2 linked regions of the Thiocystis violascens DSM 198 genome follow. Each later gene encodes a partner of the first gene's protein in a complex. Links are inferred from orthologs where the notes say so. Each region holds a gene or a part of one and is shown on either strand. Other genes may lie near its edges.

Evidence for each region. The genes of interacting proteins can lie anywhere in the genome.
Region 2: the proteins of uvrA (region 1) and mfd are in contact, whole or in part, in a crystal structure (PDB 4DFC), measured with the Escherichia coli proteins. The link is inferred for Thiocystis violascens DSM 198 from one-to-one orthologs.

Annotation. Positions count from the first base shown.
Region 1 is NC_018012.1:2,713,605-2,718,424, reverse strand. The notes cover bases 939-4,337. They hold uvrA (excinuclease ABC subunit UvrA), read right to left. Parts: upstream 3,989-4,337; coding sequence 1,139-3,988; downstream 939-1,138. Other genes in these bases: THIVI_RS11975 (MFS transporter), read left to right, coding at 4,177-4,337; dndC (DNA phosphorothioation system sulfurtransferase DndC), read right to left, coding at 939-1,075. In the rest of the region: more of dndC, read right to left, coding at 1-938; more of THIVI_RS11975, read left to right, coding at 4,338-4,820. UniProt on the Escherichia coli protein: The UvrABC repair system catalyzes the recognition and processing of DNA lesions. UvrA is an ATPase and a DNA-binding protein. A damage recognition complex composed of 2 UvrA and 2 UvrB subunits scans DNA for abnormalities.
Region 2 is NC_018012.1:1,328,476-1,333,991, reverse strand. What follows is about bases 434-4,528. They hold mfd (transcription-repair coupling factor), read right to left. Parts: upstream 4,129-4,528; coding sequence 634-4,128; downstream 434-633. Outside these bases: THIVI_RS24455 (hypothetical protein), read right to left, coding at 1-93; THIVI_RS05985 (UPF0175 family protein), read right to left, coding at 90-302; THIVI_RS05975 (response regulator), read left to right, coding at 4,760-5,125; THIVI_RS05970 (chemotaxis protein CheW), read left to right, coding at 5,160-5,516. UniProt on the Escherichia coli protein: Couples transcription and DNA repair by recognizing RNA polymerase (RNAP) stalled at DNA lesions. Mediates ATP-dependent release of RNAP and its truncated transcript from the DNA, and recruitment of nucleotide excision repair machinery to the damaged site.

The sequences.
Region 1 (4,820 bases):
TGACATCGAACTTGTCGCTCCATTGTTTCTGAATATAAGCAATCTCAGCATCCTCGATCAGTCGGCGGCCTACAGTCTTCTCCAACTCCAAGAGCCGGCGCAGAATCGTTTTACGCGCCTCCGAATTAAAAGGGCCAGGTCCGATGGAGTCGTTGCGGCGGACTCCGTCCCGCATGCTCGTCTCTTCGCGAATCGCTTTAAGCCAGTCCCGGAATTCATTGAGGGGTCGCATCCAGGCGGCGCCTGATTCGATGAATCCGCGCATGGACTTGTCCTCCTTGACGACGGTGCAGGTCCAGCAACCGAACCGACTCCCCCCGCAGGATGGCGTGTTGAGATCCAAGACGACAGGGCATTCGCCGCCGCTCGCCTGCCGGTAGAGGTCGAGCATGAAGTCGTGGGTTCCGCCCCACGGCGGCGGGTTGTGCGTGAACAGGTATTCCCAGACCTGATCCGTCGTCCAGTCGGCAATCGGTGTCATCACGAGCGCGTCCGGGATTTCGCCGTGGGGATTGAGCCCCCGGCTATTGGTGGCGCGCCCCTCCATCCGCTGCGCACGGCTTGCGCTTTCGTCTAGGCGGGTTCCCAAGAGTAGAACGACTCCGCCGTGTTCCCGCACGATGCCGTCGATCACCGCCTTGGATGGCTTGATCTTCATCTTCGCCGTACACCAACGGAACCAGCGTGTCGGTGAAGGATAGCCCTTGCCAATCAGGTTACCCCAGAAACTTTGTTCTGGAGTCGGTTGAACCCGATGCACATGGACGGGCAGACCATTGGCGCGGGCGTGACTCGATAGCCTCGATAAACGATCAGCCAGATATTCTTCTACGTTCGGCGCTTCCACGCGCGTGTCCGAGGCAACCACAAAGATCGGTTTATCGGCGGAGGAACCCAATTCCAAGAGGAGATCATAAACCAACTGCAACACCAGGGTTGAATCCTTGCCGCCGGAGTATGCGACGACCCAAGGCCGGCGATCAGCCGCATACTCGTTGCGTAAAAGGTTGCGGGTGTCGGCAAGGTGGCCTGGTTCGCTGTCAGGGCGAAATATTGGGTTACTTGGTGTGGTCATCGTGTTGAACCTGAAGGCTCCTTGCGGGGTTGAGTCGTGAAAGGTGGCGTTTGGACAGGATCTTCACCATCCCCGTTCCAACAACGGCCCCAGAAACCGTCCAGTATGCGAACGTTCAGTGGTGGCGATCTGTTCGGGTGTACCGACGGCGACGATCTCGCCGCCCTGGTCGCCGCCTTCCGGCCCCAGATCGATGATCCAATCCGCCGTCTTGATGACATCCAGGTTGTGCTCGATCACGACCACGGTATTGCCCTGATCGCGGAAGCGGTGCAGCACGTCGAGCAGATGCTTGACATCGTGGAAATGCAGTCCGGTGGTCGGCTCGTCCAGGATATAGAGCGTGCGCCCGGTGTCGCGTTTGCTCAGTTCGCGGCTGAGTTTGACCCGCTGCGCCTCGCCGCCGGAGAGCGTGGTGGCGCTCTGACCGAGCCGCACATAGGACAGACCGACATCCATCAAGGTCTGGAGCTTGCGGTGGATGACCGGGACGGGGGCGAAGAACGCCAGCGCGTCCTCGACGGTGAGGTTGAGCACTTCGTCGATGGTTTTGCCCTTGTAGCGGATTTCCAGAGTCTCGCGGTTGTAGCGCCGACCCCGGCAGGTGTCGCACTGGACATAGATGTCGGGCAGAAAATGCATCTCGACCCGGATGAGCCCGTCCCCCTTGCACGCCTCGCAGCGTCCGCCCTTGACGTTGAAGCTGAACCGCCCCGGCCCGTAACCGCGCGAACGCGCCTCGGGGACCGCCGCGAACAGATCGCGCACCAGGTTGAATAGCCCCGTGTAGGTCGCCGGATTGGAGCGCGGGGTGCGACCGATGGGGCTCTGATCGATGTCGACCACCTTGTCGAACTGTTCCATGCCCTCGATGGCGAGATGCGGCGCGGGCTGGAGACTGGACCCATTGAGATGACGGGCGGCGAAGGGGTGGAGCGTGTCGTTGATCAGGGTCGATTTGCCGGAGCCGGAGACGCCGGTGATGCAGCAGAAGGTGCCGACCGGGATGGACACGTCGACCCCGCGCAGGTTGTTGCCGCTGGCGCCCAGGATGCGCAACTGGCGCGCGGGATCGTTGGGCGTGCGCTGGGTCGGGATGGCGATGCGCAGCTCGCCCGACAGATAGCGCCCGGTCAGCGAGCGGGGTTCGGCGGCGATCTCCCCGGCGGTTCCCTGGGCGACGATTTCGCCGCCATGCACGCCGGCGCCGGGGCCGATGTCCACCACCAGATCGGCGGCGCGGATCGCCTCCTCGTCGTGCTCGACCACGATCACGGTGTTGCCGAGGTCGCGCAGATGGGTCAGGGTCTTGAGCAATCGGGCATTGTCGCGCTGATGTAGTCCGATGGACGGCTCGTCGAGGATATACATGACCCCGACCAGCCCGGCGCCGATCTGGCTGGCGAGCCGGATACGCTGGGCCTCGCCGCCGGACAGGGTCTCGGCGCTGCGCTCCAGGGTCAGATAGTTGAGCCCGACATCGACCAGAAACCGCAACCGGGTGGCGACCTCCTTGATGACCTTGGCGCCGATCTCGCCGCGCTGGCCGGGGAGTTCCAGGGTCTCGAAGAAGCGCAGCGACTCGCCGACCGGCATCCGCGACACGGCGGGCAGGTTGTGCCGATCCCGAGCGGAGCCGAAGGAGTCGCCGAGGAAGACATGACGAGCGGATTCGTTCAGCCGCGAGCCCTGACAGGCGGGGCAGGGCTGGTGCGAGAGATAGCGCGCCAGTTCCTCGCGCACCGTGTTGGATTCGGTCTCGCGGTAGCGGCGCTCCATGTTGCGGACGATGCCCTCGAAGGGCTGCGCCTTGGCGCTGCCTTTTTCGTGCGGCAGTTTGAGCTTGAGCTTCTCCTTGCCGCTGCCGTAGAGGATGACCGAGCGGACCTGCTCGCTGAGTTCCAGCCAGGGCGTCTCGGCGTCGAATCCGTAATGCTCGCCCAGCGCGCGAAGCATCTGGAAATAAAAGGCGTTGCGCCGATCCCAGCCGCGCACGGCGCCGCCGGCGAGACTGAGTTCAGGATGCACGACCACCTTGGCCGGGTCGAAAAACTGTTCGACACCCAGCCCGTCGCAGGTGGGACAGGCGCCGGCCGGATTGTTGAAGGAAAAGATGCGCGGCTCCAGCTCCGGGATGCTATGGCCGCAGACCGGGCAGGCGAACTTGGCCGAAAAGGTCAGCTCGGGGCGCTCCGGTTCGTCGATCCAGCCGATCCGGGCGAGTCCGCCGGAGAGATTGAGCGTGGTCTCGAAGGATTCGGCCAGACGCAACGCCAGATCGGCGCGGACCCGGAAGCGGTCGATCACGACCTCGATGTCGTGCTTCTTCTTGAGATCCAGCTCGGGCGGGGCGTCCAGTTCGCAGAGCGCGCCATCGATGCGGGCGCGCACGAAGCCCTGTGCATGCAACTCGGAAAGCAGTCGCTGATACTCGCCCTTGCGCGCCGAGACCACCGGGGCGAGCAGCATCAGCTTGTCGCCCTCGGGGAGATTCAGCACCTGATCGACCATCTGGCTGACGGTCTGGGCCTCCAGAGGTTCGTCGTGGGACGGGCAACGGGGCTGGCCGACGCGGGCGAACAGCAAGCGCAGATAGTCATGGATCTCGGTGATGGTGCCGACCGTCGAGCGCGGGTTGTGCGAGGTGGTTTTCTGCTCGATGGAAATCGCCGGCGACAGTCCCTCGATATGGTCCAAGTCCGGCTTTTCCATGACCGACAGAAACTGCCGGGCATAGGACGAGAGCGATTCCACATAGCGCCGCTGACCCTCGGCATAGATGGTATCGAAGGCGAGCGAGGATTTGCCCGAACCGGACAGGCCGGTGAAGACGATCAGCCGATCGCGCGGCAGGTCGAGGTCGACGCTCTTCAGATTGTGCGTGCGAGCGCCGCGAATGCGGATGGTGTGCATGGGGGATGGAGTTCGCTTGAGCGATGGACAGGGTGGCGTTGGCAGTTGGCATCGCCCGAGGATTTGGCGCCTGCTCTCGGTCAGGCCAAGCTGTTATTATGCGGAGCTTCGCCCCCCGGACGCAAAGGCTGTCGACCGTGACCCCAGCAGATCGACCGAACTTCACCCCTCCGAAGGTTCCGTTCTCCGTGACCGAGCGCCGCGCGACCATCGGGCTGGCCGCCATCTTTTCGACCCGCATGCTGGGTCTTTTCATGCTGTTGCCGGTTTTCGCGCTCTATGCCCATGACCTGCCCGGCGCGACGCCGCTGCTGATCGGTCTGGCGATCGGCACCTATGGCCTGACGCAGGCGGTGTTTCAGATCCCGCTCGGTCTGCTGTCCGATCGCATCGGGCGCAAACCGGTGATTTATGCCGGTCTGACGGTCTTCCTGCTGGGGAGCGTCGTCGCCGCGCTGGCCGACCATATCGTCTGGGTCATCCTGGGTCGGGCGATTCAGGGCGCCGGCGCCATCGCCGCCGTGACCACCGCGCTGACCGCCGACCTGACCCGCGACGAGGTGCGCACCAGGGGCATGGCCATCATCGGCACCAGCGTCGCCTTCTCCTTCGCCGCGGCATTGGTCATCGGGCCGCCGCTGGCGCGCTGGTTCGGGATCGCGGGCGTCTTCTGGCTGACGGCGCTGCTGGCCGTGGCCGGCATGCTGGTGCTGGCCCGCGTGGTGCCGGACCCGGAGCGCTCGATGGTCCATCGCGACGCGCAACCGGTGCTGGATCAACTGTCTGGCGTCCTCGCGAATCCGACCCTGCTACGGCTCGATGCCGCGATCTT
Region 2 (5,516 bases), 1.4 Mb from region 1 along the record:
TGCGTCCAGCATTTCCCGAAAGAACTTAAGTTTATCCACGCCGTCGAGCTTGATCTGGTGGGCAATCCGACGTCCGCGCGGTTCGTCGATCAATCATCCCAGGAAAACTCAGACGCCATCTCGTCGGTTGAGAGTGTGACGACTGGCGTTCCCGCGCGACTGGCGGCCAACAGGAATTCGACTCGCCCCATGCCACAGAGGCGTCCGGCCTTGCCGGAGGACACCCGCCCCAACTCGAACAGCTTCAAGGCCAGCAGAAAACGGGCCTCGGCGGCAAATCGTTCGGGGGGATCGGTGGGCATCGGCCAGGTATCGGTTGGAATTTCAAGTTAAGAGTGTCGGCATGAGATGGCCTTGGGCGAGCGTGGCGATGGGTCGATTGTAGTCTGGGCCAGCGCCACGCTCCCAGGTTTACCCCCACGGCCATTCAGTTAAGCCGTTCATGGTTCGAGGGCCTCACCACGAACGGCTTAACTGAATGGCCGTGATGGCTACCCAGAAGCGGTCCATGTAGGCCAGATTTTGCCTCACCACGAACGGCTTAACTGAATGGCCGTGATGGCTACCCAGAAGCGGTCCATGTAGGCCAGATTCTGCCTCACCACGAACGGCTTAACTGAATGGCAGTGATGGCTACCCCGCCAACTGCTCCACCACAGCGCCGACCGCCCGCAACCGCTGTCGCGGTTCGGCCATCTCCCGAAAGAATTTGAGCTTGTCCCCGCCGTCGAGCTTGAATTCCTTCGGCTTGGTCTGAATCAGCCGGATCAGGTTGGCGGGGTCGATGTTGGGCGCCTCATTGAAGAGGATGCGTCCGCTCGCCGGTCCGGCCTCGATCTTGCGGATCCCGAGCGGCTGGATCCTGAGCTTGAGTTCGGTGATTTCCAGCAGATTCTTGGCCGGTTCGGGCAGCAGGCCGAAGCGGTCGATCATCTCGACCTGAAGTTCGCGCAGTTCGTCACTGTTGCGAGCGCTCGCGATGCGTTTGTAGAGCACCAGGCGCGTCTGGACATCGGGCAGATAGTCGCTCGGCAGTAGGGCGGGGAGCCCGAGGTCGATCTCGGCGCCGTGATCGAGCGGACGGTCGAGTTCGGGCGTGCGTCCGGCCTTGAGCGCCGCGACGGCGCGTTCCAGCAGGTCCATGTAGAGCGTGAAACCGATCTCGGTAATCTGTCCCGATTGTTCGTCGCCCAGCAGTTCGCCCGCGCCGCGAATCTCCAGATCATGGGTCGCGAGCGTGAAGCCGGCGCCCAGGTCTTCCATCGATTCGATCGCCTCCAGGCGCTTCTTGGCGTCCGCCGTCATGGCCTTGGCGGGCGGGGTGATGAGATAGGCATAGGCGCGGTGATGCGAGCGCCCGACCCGTCCGCGCAACTGGTGCAGTTGGGCCAGCCCCAGCTTGTCGGCGCGGTTGATGACGATGGTGTTGGCGCTCGGCACGTCGATGCCGCTTTCGATGATGGTGGTGCAGACCAGCAGGTTGAAGCGCTGATGGTAGAAGTCGCGCATGACCCGCTCCAGATCGCGTTCGCGCAACTGGCCGTGGGCGACCTGGATGCGCGCCTCCGGGATCAGCGCCTCCAGCTTCTGGGCCTGATTCTCGATGGTCTCGACCTCGTTATGGAGGAAATAGACCTGCCCGCCGCGTTTCAGCTCGCGCAGCACCGCCTCCTGAATCAGCCCGTCGTTCCAGGGGCTGACGAAGGTCTTGATCGGGTGGCGCTCGACCGGCGGGGTGGCGATGATCGAGAGATCGCGCATCCCGGACATGGCCATGTTCAGCGTGCGCGGGATCGGGGTGGCGGTGAGCGTGAGGATGTCCACCTCGCTGCGCAGATTTTTCAACTGCTCCTTGTGCCGCACCCCGAAACGGTGTTCCTCGTCGATGATGGCGAGCCCCAGATTCTTGAACTTGATGCTCGGCTGCAACAGCTTGTGGGTGCCGACCACGATGTCGAGCGTGCCGTCCTCCAATCCTTCCAGGATCTTTTTCTGTTCCTTGGCGGTACGAAAGCGCGAGAGACTCTCGACCTTGACCGGCCAGTCGGCGAAGCGGTCGGAAAAGTTCTCGAAATGCTGTTGGGCGAGCAGGGTGGTGGGCACCAGCACCACCACCTGACGCCCGCCATTGACCGCCATGAAGGCGGCGCGCATGGCAACCTCGGTCTTGCCGAAACCGACATCGCCGCAGACCACCCGGTCCATCGGTTTGGGATCGGCCATGTCGGCGATGACCGCCTCGATGGCGCGCATCTGGTCCGGCGTCTCCTCGAAGGCGAAGGCGGCGGCGAAGGCCGCGTACTCGTCGCCGCCATCCGGGAAGGCGACGCCCTGGCGCGCGGCGCGGCGGGCATAGATGTCGAGCAATTCGGCGGCCACGTCGTGCGCCTTTTGCGCCGCCTTGCGCTTGATCCGATCCCATTGATCGCCGCCGAGGCGATGCAGCGGGGCGTGCTCGGGCGAGGCGCCGGTATAGCGCGAGATCAGGTGCAGCGAGCTGACCGGGACATAGAGCTTGTCGCCGTTGGCGTATTCCAGCGCCAGGAACTCGGTGGTCAGGCCGCCGACCTCCAGCGTTTGCAGGCCCAGATAGCGCCCGACGCCATGCTGCTCGTGGACCACCGGCGCACCCTCGGTCAGCTCGGTGAGGTTGCGCACGATGGCGTCGCTGTCGCGCTCTCGCTCGCGGCGGCGTCGCTCCTGGCGCACCCGTTCGCCATAGAGCTGGGTTTCGGTGATCAGGGCAAACCCTGGTGCGCCGTCGTTCGATTCCAGCCGCAGCCCCTGTTCCAGCGGCGCGACTGTCAATCCAATTCCTGGCTCGCCCGCGATGAATGCCTGCCATCCAGCAACCGGTTTGGCGCGGATGTCGAAACCGTGCAGGTGCTCGGCCAGCAGCTCGCGTCGCCCGGCGCTTTCGGCGACGAACAGCACGCGCTGATCGGGCGTGGCGAGAAAGTCCCTGAGCGCCTGCGCCGGCTGGGTCGCGCGGGCCTGGATGGCGAGCGGGGGCAGGGTGGCGGTGGCGAAGTTGCAGGCGGCGGCGTATCCCTTGCGCCGGTCGGGGAGTTCCGGCGACTGATAAAGCACGCCGGACAATCGGTTGAGCGCGCCCGCGAGTTCGTCGGGCATCAGATAGAGCCGGTTGGGCGGCAGCAGGGGACGTTCGCGGTCGTGGCGGCGCTGCTCGTAGCGCTGACCGACCGCCGCGAAGAAACTCGCCGCCGTCTCGCGGCAGCTCTCCGGTTCCAGGGCCAGCACCCGTTCGGGCAGATAGTCGAACAGGGTCGCGGTCCGCTCGAAAAAGAGCGGCAGATAGGATTCCAGCCCGCCGGGGGTGCGCCCCTCCGAGACCTCGCGATAGATCAGGCTGTTCTGCGGATCGCCCTCGATGCTGGCGCGATAGCGTTGACGGAAACCGGCGATGGCCTCTTCCGTGAACGGAAACTCACGGGCTGGCAGGAGTCGGATGCGCTCCAGTTTCTCCTTCGAGCGCTGGCTCTCCGGGTCGAAGGTGCGGATGCTCTCCACCTCCGCGTCGAAGAGGTCGATACGCAGCGGCACCTCGCTGCCCATGGGGAAGACATCCAACAGCGCGCCGCGTACCGCGTATTCGCCGTGTCCGATGACCTGGGAGACGCAGGAATAACCGGCCCGTTCCAGGCGTCGGCGCGTGGTGTCCAGATCCAGCCGGTCGCCGACCGCCAGCACCAGCGACTGCCCGTCCACATAGTCGCGCGGCGGCAGACGCTGCATCAGGGTACCCACCGGCACCACCAGCACCCCCGCGCGCAGATCGGGCAGGCGATGCAGGGTCAGCAGGCGCTCGGAGACCAACTCGGGCAGGGGCGAGAAGACATCGTAGGGCAGGGTCTCCCAATCCGGAAAACCGAGCACCGGGCGGTCGCTTCCGGCGAGGAAGAAGCCGAGTTCCGCGCGCAGGCGGGCGGCGGCCTGGACATCCTCGGTTAGCGCCAGGATCAACCCGGCGAACTGGCGCGCGGCATTGGCGATCGCCAGTGCCGCGCCGGCGCCATAAAGCCGACCCCAGAGCAGACGCTCGCCGGGACGTCCCGGCAGCGGCGGGGCGAGCGGGGAAAAGCGGGGGGACGGAGCCTCCTGGGACATGAACGGCTAACCTCGGAATCGACGGCTGGGTGGCGATTTTCGCATAGATGGGGGGTGATCGCCGCCTTGGGGTTTGGGGGGCCAGCAATATTCAGTTTGACCTGACGAAGCGAAAAACTCAGACGAATCAGGCGAACAGTGAAGGGTTTCCCGTTCGTCCTGAGTCCTGAGTCCTGAGTCCTGAGCTTGTCGAAGGGTCGCAGGGTCGCAGGGTCGAAGGGTCGAATGATGAACGGGAAACACGAAGCCTCTGAGCGTGAAGCCGTTCATGGTTCGAGAACCTCACCACGAACGGCTTCAGGCTAAGTTTTTCCCGAAAATTGCCTTCGCCAGATCACTGCGCGGTGAGAAACCCATCATAAAAATCTGCGCCACGGTCCCGAGGCATTGCGCCCGTTTTGGATTGGTTCTATAACGCCGCAGTGTCGGCCCTGCCGAATCCCAGGCGTCGGTTGGCCGTTGCGCGGCCGATGAGCACGACGAGGATCCGTCGCCGATCACTGGCCGTTCGACACGAAAGCAGGTTAGAGTGTGCGTCGGCCCGCCTCCGTGGCAGGGATCAGGCGCGAGGTACGTCGCAGGGCGGCGGAACCTCTGGATCAGAACCAAAGCGATTCCCAGAGTGCATGCAATGGCGAAGACAATCCTCACGGTGGATGACTCCGCGTCCATCCGTCAAATGGTGTCCTATACGTTGAAAGACGCCGGTTACACGGTGACCGAGGCGGTCGACGGACAGGATGGCCTCGATAAGGCCCGTGCCGGGCGTTTCGATCTCGTGTTCACCGACCAGAACATGCCCCGCATGGACGGTCTGTCCCTGATCAAACAACTCCGCGGGCTTCCTCAATATCAGTCAGTGCCGATCCTGATGCTGACCACCGAATCGAGCGACGCGATGAAGAGCCAGGGGCGCGCCGCGGGCGCGACAGGCTGGCTGGTCAAACCCTTCGATCCTCAAAAATTGCTGGACGTTGTCCGTAAAGTGATCGGTTGAGCACGCGGTTCGGACGCCAGCGAGGGGAACGGGCATGACCATCGATATGAGTCGCTTCTATCAGGTGTTCTTCGACGAGGCCGGGGAACATCTGGCCGCGATGGAGTCCCTGCTGCTGGAGTTGGATGTGGACGCGCCCGATCTGGAGACGCTCAATGCCATCTTCAGGGCCGCGCATTCCATCAAGGGTGGCGCCGGTACTTTCGGCTTTCTGGATATGGCCCAGTTGACGCATGTCCTGGAGACGCTGCTGGACCGTCTGCGCAAACAGGAAACGCGCCCCACCGTCGAGATGATCGATGCCTTCCTCGGCGCTGGCGATGTGCTGAAGGCGCAATTGGCCGCGCATCAGGAGGGCGCGGAATACGAGGATCCGCGCATCGCCGAGGTG